DNA from 4 places in the Halobacillus shinanisalinarum genome. Region 3 is predicted to be linked to each of the others. Evidence: riboswitches for the same ligand, from Rfam matches in the RefSeq annotation. Region 3 holds a riboswitch; each other region holds the start of a gene.

Region 1 (4,039 bases), 1.5 Mb from region 3:
ACCTCTTTTTTAAGAATATGTAAAGACTCCTCGGTCGGTCTTAGCCGACCGGAGAGAAAGAAAAACTCATGTAAGCTCACTATCGCTTTTTTTAAGGATGAAGCCCACGTGGTCCTGTGTAATGTACGCGAGGCCTGAACAATTTATTATTGGAATGTTGTTCAAAGATGTGAGCACATAAACCTAACGTACGCGATGCGTAGAAAATGGGCGTATACAGTTCGATTGGAATACCAAGCAAATAATAAACAGGGGCTGCGTAATAATCAAGATTTGGATATAATCCTTTTTCTTCACGTATGAGGGTTTCTCCTGCTTCACACATCTCGAATAAATCCATGCGACCTTTTTCCTCGGCAAGCTCACGTAAAGCCTCTTTCATTAATGCAGCCCTTGGATCCATTTTCTTCATGTAAACTCGGTGCCCGAAACCCATGACTTTTTCTTTGTTTTTCAGCTTCTTATAGAGCAGGTAACGGAAACCTTCGATCGTTTCTCCTTCCAGTAGCATATACATGACAGCCTCATTGGCACCCCCATGTAAGTTTCCTTTCAGCGATGCCACGGCTCCAGTTAGAGCCCCGTAAATATCAGCATTTGTGGAGGCGATGACTCGTGCAGCAAAGGTGGAGTTCGGCATTTCATGTTCACTGTAGACCATCAATGACTGATCAAAAATAGCTGCTTCACGTGCAGTCGGTTTTTTTCCAGTAATCATATATAAAAAGTTATCACTATAAGGTAAGTCTTGCTTAGGCTTCACTGGCTTTTGACCATGGAGAATATGGTAACTGTTTGCAACGATATTTGGGATTTTTGCTAAAAGAAGCATCGCTTTCTTTAAATTTTCTTCTTCATTACGCTCGTTTAACCTCTCATCATATCCTGAAAGCGCTGAAATTCCCGTACGTAATGCATCCATGGGGTGCGTTTTTTTCGGAAGTTGCTCAAACAGCCTAAAGAATTTGGGAGGGAGACTATATTCTTGCTTTAATTCTTTCTGAAGCGATGCTCGGTCGCTATCTTTAGGTAATGAACCTTGTAACAAAAGATGGACCAAATCCAAGTATTGCTTTTTCTCCGCCAGCTCGATTAATTCATACCCTCTGATCACAATTTCTTCTGCTTCTACATCCAAATAAGAAATACCTGTTTCTGCAGCAATAACTCCGTCTAAACCAGGTTTATACACAGTTTGTTCTGCCATCAATGACCCTCCTAATAATGTCAACATTAAGGAAACCGCTTACAAAATACAGGGAACTTTTCCCTTTCTATGAGTCGTTCTTATTTTTGCAGGGCTCCAAAAATCTCTGCATATATTTTTTCATAGGCCTTTTCGAGATTTTGTAAGTGTACTTCTTTTTTCTCATATTTATATTCTCGTTTCATAACGTCAGCTCTTAATTGTGAATATTTAGTACGCAATGAACAGCTGTGATCTGCAATGAAATTGTTCATAATACCAGCTTTAAATAATTGGCAATAATACTCGACTGAACCAAACAAAGGGTACCTCCTCAAGCATGTTTATCACTAGAATTTTTAACCATAAAAAAACAACTTCCAAAAGAAGTTGTTAAGCTGCGTATCCATCAAATAATACATGGTAATGAAAACAAACCATGTAGCATTCCTGCTATTCTCGCCCTTAACACCTCCTATCCGCGTAGGTTTTAGTGTTCGCTAAAAACAGGCAGGTCTCCTGGCTTATGATCATCGCTCCTCGAACCTTCCCATTTCCATGTTCCATGAAAACAGTGGTTTATTCGAATTGCTCCTAAATACAGTTGCGGGACAGCGTCGGGTTCTAACCGAACTTCCCTTTTAAGCAGATAAATGAATACATTTACCTGCACCTATTTCTACACCTATACAATTGTCTTCTTAAATATATCAAGTATTTGGAAAATTAACAATAGCTGAAAGTGTCTTCCAATTATTTTTTGGAACGTCATTCAAAACATAGGCATCATCTAAAACCTCATATTCTCAGTATGTGGATTGATTTTGGATGGAATGTTGATGCTGAAAAGATTTCTTTTATTTTAGAGAATGGATGAGTCAGGTAAGATATATTTTCAATTTAAGGTTTGTTTTTCCTCAAGAATCATATATACTGTAATCAAATTGAATAGAAATAACTAGGGGAGTCCAATAGTTTGGACTGAGAGAGAAGCGCGTTGAAGCTTCTTGACTCTTGGGACCTGATCTGGATCATACCAGCGTGGGGAAGTTAACCAATCATCAATGCAATCCTACTTCTGCATACATATTAGCCGGGTCCATATTTTTATGGCCTGGCTTTTTTATGTACTTCTGTATGCTTTCTCCTCTCTATTGTTCCTTATCTCGTCCTTTACATTTTAAAAAAGGAGAGATTTATGATGTCAACGAGTTCATTAAACGAAAGAAACATTTCCATCATGTCTAATTTTTCAGGAAGTAAAAAAGTATATGTAACAGGATCAAGACCTGGTATTAAGGTTCCCATGCGTGAAATTGGATTAAGTCCAACATCAGGGACGTTTGGAGAAGAGGAAAATCCTCCAGTACGTGTGTATGACACAAGCGGTCCTTATACAGATCCAAATTACTCCGTTGATATTACCAAGGGTGTTCCAGCCACTCGCCGTGTATGGATTCAAGAACGGGGCGATGTTGAAGAATATGAAAGCCGCGAAATAAAGCCTGAAGATAATGGGTACAAGGATGAGAATGACCCTCGTGCAAACGATAAGGTGTTTCCTGGATTAAACCGTAAACCATTACGCGCTACAAAAGGGAAAAATGTCTCGCAGCTTCATTATGCTAAACAGGGAATGATTACTCCCGAAATGGAGTTTATCGCAATTAGGGAAAATATGGATCCGGAGTTTGTCAGAGATGAAGTGGCAAAGGGTCGTGCAATTATTCCTGCTAATATTAATCACCCAGAGATAGAACCTATGATTATCGGTCGTCATTTCCACGTCAAAATTAATGCGAACATTGGCAATTCTGCTGTTTCCTCCTCTATCGAACAAGAAGTGGAAAAGATGACCTGGGCTACACGTTGGGGTGCAGATAATATTATGGACTTATCAACGGGGAAAGACATTCACACAACTCGAGAGTGGATTATTCGAAACTCTTCAGTACCGGTGGGGACCGTTCCTATTTATCAGGCACTAGAGAAAGTAAATGGCGTTGCCGAGGATCTGACGTGGGAGGTTTACCGTGATACGTTGATTGAACAAGCCGAGCAGGGGGTGGATTACTTCACGATCCATGCAGGCGTTCTATTAAGATATGTCCCGCTGACAGCAGAGCGTTTAACTGGAATTGTATCCCGGGGCGGGTCGATCATGGCCCAGTGGTGCTTATATCACCATGAAGAAAGCTTTTTGTATACTCATTTTGAAGAAATCTGTGAAATTATGAAAACCTATGATATTTCCTTCTCCTTAGGGGATGGCTTACGTCCTGGATCCATTGCCGATGCAAATGATGAAGCACAGTTTGCAGAATTAGAAACGCTTGGAGAGTTAACACAAATTGCGTGGGAGCATGATGTGCAGGTGATGGTGGAAGGGCCGGGTCATGTACCCATGCATCTCATTAAAGAAAACATGGACAAACAATTGGAAGTGTGTAAGGAAGCGCCCTTTTATACTCTTGGACCGCTTACAACGGATGTAGCTCCTGGTTATGATCACATTACTTCTGCGATTGGAGCAGCCATGATTGGCTGGTACGGGACAGCCATGCTTTGTTATGTAACGCCAAAAGAACACTTAGGCTTACCGAATAGGGATGATGTTCGTGAGGGAGTGATTACTTATAAAATTGCAGCCCATGCAGCTGATTTGGCAAAAGGACATCCAGGTGCACAGAAACGCGATGATGCCTTATCAAAAGCACGCTTTGAGTTCCGTTGGAGAGATCAATTTAACTTATCTTTAGATCCTGAACGTGCCATCGAGTACCATGACGAAACGTTGCCTGCTGAAGGTGCAAAAACAGCACATTTCTGTTCCATGTGTGGACCAAAGTTCTG
Region 2 (4,039 bases), 290 kb from region 3:
ACTCGTAAAGAAGGGAAATAATGACGTACATCGGTTACGCTTAAGCTTTGGTTCGAGAGCTGTACACCCCCAGACCCAAAACAATGAGCTATATCTGCACGGTCATTTATCACAATCCGTTCAGGTGCCACTCCTCGCTCTCGCATCTCGAAGATTCCCAGTGAAATTTCTTTTGCAGTCTTCTGTTTTTCCCTTATATGGAAAAACACTTCCCCACCATAAAGCGGAGCGATTTTGTCGGAGAACTGCTTGATTGGCCAATAACCGTTAGAGACCACATGAAATTCCATGTTTACACAATCTGCCAATCTTTCATAACTGGCTGATAACCTTTTTCATGAAGCAATTGGCGAACCTCCTCCACGGAACGTTCATCGGAAATTTCAAACTGGCTTTGTGTATTTTCCGGTTGGGTATAGCCGCCTACTTCAGTTGAGGAAGCAGCTGACATTTTTGTCACTCCAAGCGGAATCAGTTGATCACGTAATTGAGGAGTTTCACGGGTTGACAATATAATCCCTGCCCGCGGAAGGAATAACCTGAGGGCAAGCATAGCTTGAACCATATTTTGATCCGTTACATGAATTTCGGGTTGAAAACTCCCTGCATTAGGCTGGACCCTTGGGAATGAAATGCCAATTTCCGTATCCAAGTAGTTGTCTTGAAGGTAACTCCCGTGCAAACCTGTGATATAACTTTCCTTGCGCCAATCATCAAGACCAAGCAAAGCTCCGATTGTGACAGATCTCATCCCAGCCTGGCAGCCTCGCTCAGGGGTATCCAGGCGATACTTATAGAAACGTTTCGGTCCTTTCGTATGGAGGTCACGATAAATTTCTTGATCGTAAGTCTCCTGAAAAACCGTCAGCGTATCAATTCCGCTCTCTACCAATTCTTCATACTCCTCGCGATCCATCGGCTGAACTTCGAGCCCCACCGAGGAGAAGTATTTCCTAAGAATCTTCATGATTTTTGATAGGTAATCAACAGATGAATGAACCCGAGATTCTCCCGATAGGATGATAATTTGTTCAATTCCCATGGCATATATCGCCTGAGCCTCTTCCTCTACTTCTTCCATCGTTAAACGCCTTCTAGGAAAAACGTTATCAACACTAAAACTGCAGTATTTGCATGTGTTTACACAGTAATCGGAAACATAGAGTGGCAGAAAGAGCTGCATGGTATAGCCAAAGTGCTGCAAAGTGAGTTGATGCGCCTTCTGAGCCATCTCTTCTAAGTAACCTTCTGCAGCAGGTGACAGGAGGGTGAAATAATCCGCCTCAGTAAGTCCATCTTTTTGTAAAACGTTCTCAACATCACTTGCTGTTATCTCATCAAATAATGACTTAAACGGTTGATCTTTCAGCTTTTCATACACGTTATAGAAACTCATTATTGACCACCTCCTGTTGAAGTTAAAAATCCCGTTAATGGTGAGGAGGCTTTTGCCTGAAGAGACGATTGCCCAAGCCCTGAAATGTAAGCCATTCTTCCAGCTCTAACCGCCATATCAAAAGCCTTCGCCATAGCCACAGGGTCCTCCGCAGTTGCAATCGCTGTATTTACAAGAACAGCATCCGCACCCATTTCCATCGCTTCCGTTGCCTCGGAAGGTTTGCCAATCCCTGCATCTATAACAATTGGGACATCAATTTCATCAATCATAATCCGAATCATTTCCTTCATCCGGATACCCCGGTTCGAGCCAATCGGAGACCCTAGCGGCATGATCGCTGCAGCCCCGGCCTCTTCCATACGCTTCGCTGCCATTAAGTCAGGACTCATATAATCTAGGACAACAAACCCTTCCTCTACCAAGATTTTCGTCGCTTTAATCGTCTCCTCATTATCGGGAAGAAGGTATTTTTGATCGGAAATGACTTCGATCTTGACCCAATTCCCCATTCCGCTAGCCTTTCCAAGTCGTGCAATCCGTACCGCTTCTTCTGCCGTCCTTGCTCCTGAAGTATTCGGCATTAACGTTGCCTGCTCTGGGATATCATTAACGATATGCTTGCCAGAACCATCTAGATCCACCCTCCTAATCGCAACCGTAACAACCTGTGAATGAGACTGTTCAATTGCCTCCCGCATTACACTATGGTCTGCAAACTTCCCTGTTCCTGTAAACAAACGACTTTCAAGTTCTTTCCCTGCAATCACTAACGGATCCTTCATAACATCTCCTCCTCGTTAAATTGCCATTAAAAAAAGCTCACCCGCGCTATGGGTGAGCTTCGATTTACTTTATGCAATACACGTTTACATTCAGCCTCGAAAGCTTCCCTACGCTGGTTCTAACCAAGTCAGGTTCAAAGGGTCGGAAATGTTCTTCCTCTCAGCCACATGTATGGCACCCCTAGCTCTTTTCTTATTCAATTTTCAGAAACCTCATCTTAAAGGATAGCAAAACTCTTCCAGTTTGTGAACCACCTTTTCTTTTTCACCTCATCACACTTCCCCCAGAAATCTTCATAGACTCTCCAATGATATTCCCAGCTGTCTCAGTTAATAAAAACACAATCGTATTCGCTACTTCTTCAGCAGTAGAAATCCGCCCCGAAGGAATCCCTTCTTCTGCAACCTTCAATTGCTCTTCAAAACTACGATTGTTCCGTTCGCCTTTGGAGCGAATCGACTCCCGCCCCATTTCTGTATCCACATAGCCAGGGCAAACAGCATTAACCCGAATATTGTGTTCAATCGCCTCAACTGCAAGCGACTGAGTGAACCCAGTCACCGCAAATTTTGAAGCACTATAGGCGATGTTCGCATGCGTCCCGCGCAAACCTGATAAAGAGGATAGATTTACAATCGCTCCCTCGTTCTGAGCCTTCATTTTTTCATATACAAGCTGTGTCAGTAACACTGTAGAAAAATAGTTCAGCTCCATTACGTTACGAAGATCGTCTTCCGTCAGGTTATCGAGTGTGCTTCCCCCGACCACCCCGGCTGAGTTGACAAGTCCAGTAATAGCTCCATTTGTTTGGATGGCTTCATCTACTAAATGTCTCCGATTTTCCTCGTCATTAAGTTCAGCAGTGTGAACATATACTTTTACAGAGTCATTCAACCGTTTACATTCGTCTTTAAGGTCGTTCAGCTTTTCCTCCCTTCGTCCCGTTATCGTCACATCAGCTCCCGCTTGCACAACAGCTTTTGCTGTTTGATAACCGATGCCGCCGGTAGCCCCTGTTATTATGATATGTCCGTCCTTAAGAGCTTCATTTGAATAAATACTACTCATTTGATCTAGCCTCCTTTTTATCTATGTCTTACCATAACCTTTCTATTTATAACTGAAACCATTGCATACATTAACATGGGTACGTACAATAGTCTTATGTGACTAGGAGAGGTTGTTCAAAAAGTCACCAAATGATAAACGGCGAACTTCTTCGTTGCTCGGTTTTTCCGGTCCTCACGTATGAAAGACATACGCTGTAGTCCTCAAAACTTCCGCGCCCCGAACTTCTTGCGACGCGCAAGGAACGTGCTAGTGTCGACTTTGTCACAGAAAGTGACGACCTTTGTCGACGTTCTAATTTGGCAACTTTTTGAACACTCACTAGAAAGGAAGATTTCATGTATCGTTCAGTAGGTTTTTGGAAACGCCTCGGAGCAGGTATCTTAGATTCTATTATTGTAATGACTCCTATTGCCCTTCTAGGAGTGCTTTTATTTGGGTGGGATTTCGACAGTCCTTACTCTAACTGGATTACCCTCCCTTACTCTTTGTTTCTGCCGGTTTTATGGAAGGGATATATTGTCGGTAAAAGAATTATGGGGATACGCATTATAAAGGTTAATGGAAATAACGTTGGGGTCGGGACGATGTTCATGCGGTTGATCGTAGGCGGTCTCGTGTATGCCTTAACATTAGGAATTGGCCTCATTGTCAGTGCCTTTATGGTCGGAATTAGGGAAGACAACCGCTCCATTCACGACTTTATAGCAGGGACTTATGTAACGGAAGCAAAACCAGGCGAAGTGTAGAATAAGGTATCAAAAAAGCGAGCACATCAACGTGCTCGCT
Region 3 (4,039 bases):
TCGTATGGCAAAAGTAGAGTCCGAAGTGAAGCAACTGAGAGGGAAAAAGGTTAAAATGACGCCAAGTGAAGCGATTGTAGAAACCCTAGTGGCTGAAGGAGTAAAAGAGGTTTATGGAATTTTGGGGTCGGCGTTTATGGATATGCTTGATCTATTACCTACTGCCGATATTCGGTTCCTGCCGGTACGTCATGAACAAACAACCGCACATATGGCTGATGCCTATACTCGTGTAACAGGAGTAGCAGGTGTAGTAGTTGGTCAGAATGGACCGGGGATTACAAATATGGTAACTTCTGTGGCAGCAGCGAATCAGGCACACACCCCTATGGTCGTAATTTCACCATCTGCAGGTACGCCGACAGTTGGATGGGATGGTTTCCAAGAATGCAATCAGGTCTCTGTGTTTGAGGACATTACGAAGGAAACGGTTCAGGTAACCCACGTCAGCCGCGTAGCTGATTGCCTGCGTACAGCATTTAGAATTGCATATGCCGAACGAGGGCCAGTACTATTCGATATCCCCCGTGATTATTTTTACGGTGAATTAGAAGATCAAATTTTGGAACCTTATCAATATCGTGTGGATTCTCGTGGAAGCGGTGATCCGGCCCAGTTGGATAACGCGGTTGAACTGCTTAAAAACGCAGAGTATCCGGTCATTATCTCCGGTCGAGGAACTGTAGATTCTGATGGGATTGATACAGTCAAAGAAATTGCCGAACATTTAACAGCCCCTGTGGCGGTTTCCTACATGCATAACGATGCCTTCCCGGATAACCACCCATTAGCTGTTGGGCCAATTGGATATATGGGGTCAAAAGCTGCCATGAATACGTTGAAAAAAGCAGACGTCGTACTCGCCATCGGCACAAGGTTATCGGTGTTTGGAACATTACCTTGTTATGACATTGATTATTTTCCTGAAGACGCCAAGATTATTCAGGTTGATATTAACCCTCGAAATATAGCACGTACACATCCGATTGAGGTCGGTTTAATTGCAGATGCTAAATCAGCATGTGACGAGCTCGTCAAACGATTGCAGGAGGAAGCCCCTAATCCGGTACAAAACCAAGATCGGTTACAAGAAGTCACACATGAAAGAGAAAAATGGGAAGAAGAACTCGTATCCCTCGCAATGGAAGACGGAAATCCTATCAACCCTCGCCGCGCCTTGCTAGAGTTAACGAGAGCAGTACCTGAAGGAACGATGATCTCATCAGATATCGGAAACGTTTCATCCACAGCCAATGCCTATTTGAAATTCAACCAAGGAAGAAAACATATTGCGGCACTTACATTTGGTAATACAGGATTTGCTTATCCGGCGGCATTGGGGGCGCAATTAGGTGATCCGAATAGTCCCGCGGTGGCCATTGTCGGTGATGGTGCATGGGGCATGAGTCTCCACGAAGTTAGTACAGCAGTAGAGCAGAATATTCCGGTCGTTGCCTGTGTGTTTAATAACAACGCATGGTGTGCGGAGAAGAAGAACCAAGTAGATTACTATGATAATCGCTTTGTCGGTGCAGATATTGATTCCCCTGATTTTGCCGAAGTGGCTAGGTCAATGGGTGCGCAAGGGTACAGAGTAGATAAGCCAGAAGATGTCGGACCAGTAATAGCCGAGGCTATAAAATCCAAAAAGCCAACCGTTATTGACATTCAAGTAGACGGAACACAACTGGCACCACCGTTTAGAAAAGATGCACTGAAAATGCCAACGCGTTACCTTGCTAAATATAAGCATCTAGATTTTGAAAGTTGGGGAAAAGAATAGTATTATAGGCTAAAGAGCATAACGTATTCAACTGACATTGAACAAGTTGCTCCCTGTTTAAACAGGGGGGGCAACCCATTGCATAAGTACTAAGTTTGTGCTCATCTGACCGTTCTCGTCTATTTTGCAGGTACTTCATAGCTAGCCCTATGTTAAAGTTCATGGAGGGATAATAGGTAAATTACGAGTTCGGGAACAAGCATGATAGTTTACGCATGAGTATCGGTGAGGAATCTAAAAATGAATACTGTATTTTGTTGAGTTGAAAAGATTATTCTCAAGTTAGGTATTGGATTTTTTTCAAGATTCATATATACTGTAGTCAAATTGAATAGAAATAACTAGGGGAGCCCAATAAGCTGGGCTGAGAAGGAAACGCGTTGAAGTTTCTTGACTCTTTGGACCTGATCTGGATTATGCCAGCGTAGGGAAGTTAGAACAATCATCATTGCTAACACAACTTCTGTATACATATTAGCCGGGTCCAACCATTTATTATGGACCCGGCTTTTTTATGTGCTTCAATAAGCTTTTCCACTTGGTGTAGTCTGTCTCGTCCTTTATACCAAAAAAAGGAGAGATTTATTATGTCACCATCTTCATTAAACAAAAAAAACATTTCCATCATGTCTAGTTTTTCAGGAAGTCAAAAAGTATATGTGCCAGGTTCAAGAACCGACATAAAAGTCCCCATGCGTGAAATCGAGTTAAGTCCAACAACAGGTACTTTTGGGGAAGAGGAAAATCCTCCATTGCGTGTGTATGATACAAGTGGTCCTTATACAGACCCGAATTATTCCGTTAATATTACCAAAGGCCTTCCAGCCCTTCGAAGTGTATGGATTCAAGAACGAGGCGATGTGGAACAATATGAAAACCGCGAAATCCAACCTGAAGATAATGGGTATAAGGAAAATGATCCTCGTGCAAACGATAAAGTATTCCCTGGATTAAATCGTAAACCATTACGTGCCAAAAAGGGGAAAAATGTCTCGCAACTTCATTATGCTAAACAGGGAACGATTACTCCTGAAATAGAGTTTATCGCAATAAGGGAAAGTATGGATCCGGAGTTTGTCCGAGATGAAGTGGCAAAAGGCCGTGCAATAATCCCATCTAATATTAATCACCCAGAGATCGAACCTATGATTATAGGTCGTAATTTCCACGTCAAAATTAACGCGAATATTGGAAATTCAGCTGTTTCATCCTCTATTGAACAGGAAGTTGAAAAAATGACTTGGGCCACACGTTGGGGCGCAGATAATATCATGGACCTATCAACGGGGAAAGACATTCACACAACTCGAGAATGGATCATTCGAAACTCATCCGTTCCGGTTGGTACTGTCCCCATTTATCAAGCATTAGAAAAAGTCAATGGTGTTGCTGAGGACCTGACGTGGGAGATTTATCGTGATACGTTGATCGAACAAGCAGAGCAAGGTGTGGACTACTTCACGATCCATGCAGGTGTTCTTTTGCGATATGTGCCACTAACAGCAGAACGTTTAACGGGTATTGTTTCTCGTGGTGGATCGATCATGGCACAGTGGTGCTTGTATCACCACCAAGAAAGCTTTTTGTATACTCATTTTGAAGAGATTTGTGAAATTATGAAAGCCTACGATATCTCCTTCTCCCTGGGGGATGGGTTACGTCCTGGGTCCATTGCGGATGCAAATGATGAAGCCCAGTTTGCTGAACTAGAAACTCTGGGAGAGCTGACAAAAATCGCATGGGAGTACGATGTACAGGTGATGGTTGAAGGACCAGGCCATGTGCCCATGCATCTTATTAAAGAAAACATGGACAAACAATTAGAAGTGTGTCAGGAAGCCCCCTTTTATACACTTGGACCACTTACAACGGATGTAGCTCCTGGTTATGATCACATTACTTCTGCGATTGGCGCAGCTATGATTGGTTGGTATGGAACCGCAATGCTTTGTTATGTAACGCCAAAAGAACATTTAGGTTTACCCAATAGGGATGATGTTCGTGAAGGGGTTATTACTTATAAAATCGCGGCCCATGCAGCTGATTTAGCAAAAGGACATCCAGGGGCCCAAGAACGGGATGACGCCTTGTCAAAAGCACGTTTTGAATTTCGTTGGAGAGATCAATTTAACTTATCTTTGGATCCAGAGCGTGCTATTGAGTATCATGATGAAACACTACCTGCTGAAGGTGCAAAAACGGCTCACTTTTGTTCCATGTGCGGACCAAAATTCTGTAGTATGAGAATTTCTCAAG
Region 4 (4,039 bases), 360 kb from region 3:
CTGATAATCAAGCATTAGAATTAGGATTAAATACAGCAAGTGGGGTGGTTACATACAAAGCGGTAGCTGATGATCTTGGCTACGAATATGTGCTACCAAAGGAAGCGTTGGCGAAGGTTAAAGCTCTAAATTAACATGATAAAATGGATAAGCACTTCCTTATTTCTGTCAATAGAATTAAGGGGGTGTTTCTTTCTCATCAAACGTTTCACCTAGAACAATCGGTTCCCGTTTGCTTCTCACGCAAGTACTCAGCGAACAGTTCACGCTGATAATCAAGGGTCTGATGTCCATTCCATTTCCCCAAAGGTTGTATAGACCTCACATTCACTTTAGATAAGAAATTGTACGTCCAGGAAATGTTTGATAGTTAGAGGTTTGCCAAATGGTGATTTGCAGCAAATAATTGTCAATAGAATTTCTTTTAAAGCGGCTTGAGTTCTCAAGCCGTTTTTTATAGTTCACTATCCGACACCCGTTCGTTTTAAATTGAAATAAAATTTAGGTCCTTTACTTTAACCATAAACTAGCAAATGCTAGTTCTTAAGGGGTTTTTTAAACTTTATATACTGAAAATTTTAAATTTTGTGTTATTCTAGTTCAGAAAAGGATTTTAGAAGATCAATAAAAAGGAGGAGACACACAAACATGAAGAAAAGAGCAAGTATTGTTTTATCATTGGCTGCAATCTTGTCCTTACTTGTTTCGCTTTTTCCAGGTGGAATAGGTGTGAATGCTGAAACAGGTATAAACGTTTCTATCGACCCCCATCTAAATAAAGCATTAGAAACGGAGGCAGGACCGTTTGAAGTGGTGGTCACTTTTGAAGGTGAAGGAGCCCCAACTACTCAAGATGTTGCTATCCTCGAAAAGATTGGATTGACGGAAGGGGTTACCATGAAGGCCCTTCCGGTTGCCGGTGTCTTAGCAACAGAAAGTCAGATTGATAAACTAGCACAAGCGGAAGAAGTTCGTTCTCTTTACTTGAACAGAAAGCTGACTTACTTCAACGAGAAGGCTACAGAACTTACAGGAGTCGATCAGGTTCGCATGGATGACCAAATGACAAAATGGAACGAAGGTCTTCCTGTTACCGGGGAAGGGGGCTCCGTTCTTGTACATGACAGTGGGGTCGACGGCACACATGCAGACTTAGAATATGGCTCCCATCTGGTTGAAAATATACTTAGCTCCATTAACTTACACGCCTATAGCGACATCGGCCCTGTGACGTATCAAGAAGGCGTTGTCAACACGGATACAAATTCCGGTCATGGGACTCATGTTGCTGGTACTGTGGGTGGAACAGGACAAATGTCTAACGGAAAATACGAAGGTGTTGCCCCAGGTGCTGATTTAGTCGGCTATGGTTCCGGCGGTGCTCTCTTTATTCTTGATGCTATTGGCGGATTTGACTACGCTTTAACCCATCAGGCGGAATTTGACATTCGCGTCATTACAAATTCTTGGGGTTCATCAGGTGAATTCGATCCGAATGGCCCCGTCAATGTTGCTAGTAAAGTGGCATATGAACGGGGAATGGTTGTGACGTTTGCAGCCGGTAATGCTGGTCCTGAGGCAGATACGATGAACCCGTATTCTCTTGCACCATGGGTGATTTCTGTAGCAGCAGGCACCTTTGAAAGTGAACTTGCTGACTTTTCTTCTCGTGGCGTGAAAGGGGAAAGCGGTACGTTTACTAGCGAAGGTGAAACATATACGTATTTCAATCGGCCAGACGTAACAGCACCAGGTTTAAATATCGTGTCAACTAGAACTCTGTCACCGGTGGGTGTACTTAACACGACCACCGATGCAGAAAATATACCCACAGCTTTTCTGCCGTATTATACTACGTTAAGTGGAACCTCCATGGCCACCCCGCACGTTGCGGGTATAGTCATGTTGATGCTTGAGGCCAACCCGACACTGTCCCCTGACGAAGTATTTGAAATCTTGACAGAAACTACTACGGACATGCCAGGATATGAAGCATGGGAAGTCGGTACCGGCTATGTAAATGCTTATGCGGCCGTAGATCGTGCATTTGAATTGACGGACAGTAAGACTAAAAAGGGGCCGAAACATAAGTCTCTAAGATAATAGACGACAAATATTTATCGTCTATTTGGATGAAAACCGTCTCGAGCATATGCCCGAGACGGTTTTATTTTGTATGCCGGGCATGGGTGTAAGATTCAAGTCCCGAGCGGTGAGGGTCGTTGTAGCCGTTAGCCAAAAACAAGGGTGTCAGGGTGACCTGAATCTAAAGGAAGCTGGTGACAAAGTTCCGCCTTGTGGGATACGAAAGTTGGTTTATCTTTTTCCTTCCCAAGCGATTAGGACTTTTCCAAATTCCTTTTCAAGGTTTTCTATTTTTTGTCGTTCAGTCTCTGAGAGAGTTGCTAACTTGTAGTCATTCTTCATATGAAAACCTCCAATCTAAATTCTTACTTAGAGTATTCGTTAAAAAGCAAAAATTATTCCACTTACGTATATTTCTGAACTCTAACTGACAAATGGATATCCAATTTTAAATGTCAGAAGACAAGGCTAACTTTGTGTGTTAAACTCTAGAAAATAATATAAGAATGCTATTCACTAGGGGAGCCATATGGCTGAGAAAAGAAATGATATTTCTTTGACCCTCTGAACCTGATCTGGTTAATACCAGCGAAGGGAAGTGATGTTGTTAGCATTAATCATCGTTGATTAATGGGGAATAACAGGATCACTTACATGTGGTGCTGTTTTTTTATTATGGAAACGTTTCTTACAACAGAAATGACTGGAGCATTAGAAAATATTTTCAATGGGAGGATGATGATATGGAAAAACTCAGATTTGGCCTGGAATGGTTTCTAAACCCGAACCACCTTCCCTTTTTGATTGGGGTAGAAAAAGGGTGGTTTAAAGAAGCTGATCTGGATGTGGAGATGATAGAACCTGTGGAACACTTTGATGCGATGGATGAAATTTACAAAGGACGTATGGACATGGCTGTTACAGAACCTCTTCACCTAGTACAGGATCGGCTAAAACAAAAGGACGTCATTGGGTTCTCAAGATTTTTAAAATCTGATAGTGGAGTCATGTCACTCGAAAATAAAGGAATCACAAGACCAAAAGATATGCTTGGGAAGAGACTAACCTATCCAAGTGCTCCGGGACCAACAGGATTATCCTTTGTGAAAGCACTGATCGAGGCTGATGGAGCACATTGTAATGTCAGTGACGTAACTCCAGTTAACAAGGGGTTTTATCATACAGATGCTTTAATTCACGATGAAGCGGATATAGCTTTTTCTGTACAACAGCATCATGAAGTTATTGAAGCAAGTGAACGGGGATATGAACCAAGATTCTTTTCACTAAAAGAATGGGGACTGCCTGCAGGTGGGCATTTAATTTTAATTACTTCACGAGAAATTTTAGACAAACGCAGACAAGGGATTGATAAGTTCTTGGAAGTTTTGAAGAGAAGCATTGAGTTTATAGAAAACAAACCTGAGGAAGCAAAGGTGGTTTATTATCAATTTACTGGAAACCGGAAGGATCATATTGAAGCTGCTATTTTAGACGCAACTTTATCATACTTCACAACAGATTTTTCAGTGCCGGTCGCTTATTTTGACGATTTACAAAAATGGCTGAATAAAACAAAACTGACTGATTATTCAATAGACCCTCAGGAATATTGGACTAATGAATTCGTGCATAATAAAGGAGGAAATGACAATGGAAATTAAAGATCAAGTTGTACTCGTCACTGGGGCAAGCCGAGGATTAGGAGCGGAAATAGCCAAAGCCTTCGGACGAGAAGGAGCAAGAGTTATCGTTAACTACAATCAAAGTGAAAGGAAAGCACAGGAAGTAGTTGAAAGTATTGGCGATCGTGCTAGGGCTATTCAAGCAAATATCCTCGATAAAGATCAAGTTCAAGCGATGTTTGATCAAGCAGAAAGGCATTATGGCCAAGCCGTTACCACTGTGATTAATAATGCTCTTGTTAACTTTAAATTTGATGCCGTGAACAGGA

The links. Region 3 has a riboswitch for thiamine pyrophosphate ahead of thiC (phosphomethylpyrimidine synthase ThiC). Riboswitches for the same ligand answer to the same signal wherever they lie in the genome.
Region 1: another riboswitch for thiamine pyrophosphate. It lies ahead of thiC (phosphomethylpyrimidine synthase ThiC); the one in region 3 lies ahead of thiC (phosphomethylpyrimidine synthase ThiC).
Region 2: another riboswitch for thiamine pyrophosphate. It lies ahead of MUO14_RS13760 (thiazole synthase); the one in region 3 lies ahead of thiC (phosphomethylpyrimidine synthase ThiC).
Region 4: another riboswitch for thiamine pyrophosphate. It lies ahead of MUO14_RS16800 (ABC transporter substrate-binding protein); the one in region 3 lies ahead of thiC (phosphomethylpyrimidine synthase ThiC).

Annotation. Positions count from the first base shown of each region.
Region 1 is NZ_CP095074.1:4,568,219-4,572,257, forward strand. It holds gene mmgD (citrate synthase) at 92-1,210, opposite strand; gene MUO14_RS22655 (hypothetical protein) at 1,288-1,509, opposite strand; cobalamin riboswitch at 1,679-1,878, opposite strand; TPP riboswitch at 2,137-2,251, shown strand; gene thiC (phosphomethylpyrimidine synthase ThiC) at 2,388-4,039, shown strand, end outside.
Region 2 is NZ_CP095074.1:2,740,547-2,744,585, reverse strand. It holds gene MUO14_RS13770 (thiamine phosphate synthase) at 1-290, opposite strand, end outside; gene thiH (2-iminoacetate synthase ThiH) at 293-1,396, opposite strand; gene MUO14_RS13760 (thiazole synthase) at 1,396-2,181, opposite strand; TPP riboswitch at 2,270-2,374, opposite strand; gene MUO14_RS13755 (SDR family NAD(P)-dependent oxidoreductase) at 2,447-3,250, opposite strand; gene MUO14_RS13750 (RDD family protein) at 3,589-3,999, shown strand.
Region 3 is NZ_CP095074.1:3,028,065-3,032,103, forward strand. It holds gene xsc (sulfoacetaldehyde acetyltransferase) at 5-1,783, shown strand; TPP riboswitch at 2,117-2,231, shown strand; gene thiC (phosphomethylpyrimidine synthase ThiC) at 2,371-4,039, shown strand, end outside.
Region 4 is NZ_CP095074.1:3,387,381-3,391,419, forward strand. It holds gene ald (alanine dehydrogenase) at 1-134, shown strand, start outside; gene MUO14_RS16795 (S8 family peptidase) at 649-2,103, shown strand; TPP riboswitch at 2,594-2,699, shown strand; gene MUO14_RS16800 (ABC transporter substrate-binding protein) at 2,829-3,749, shown strand; gene MUO14_RS16805 (3-oxoacyl-ACP reductase) at 3,739-4,039, shown strand, end outside.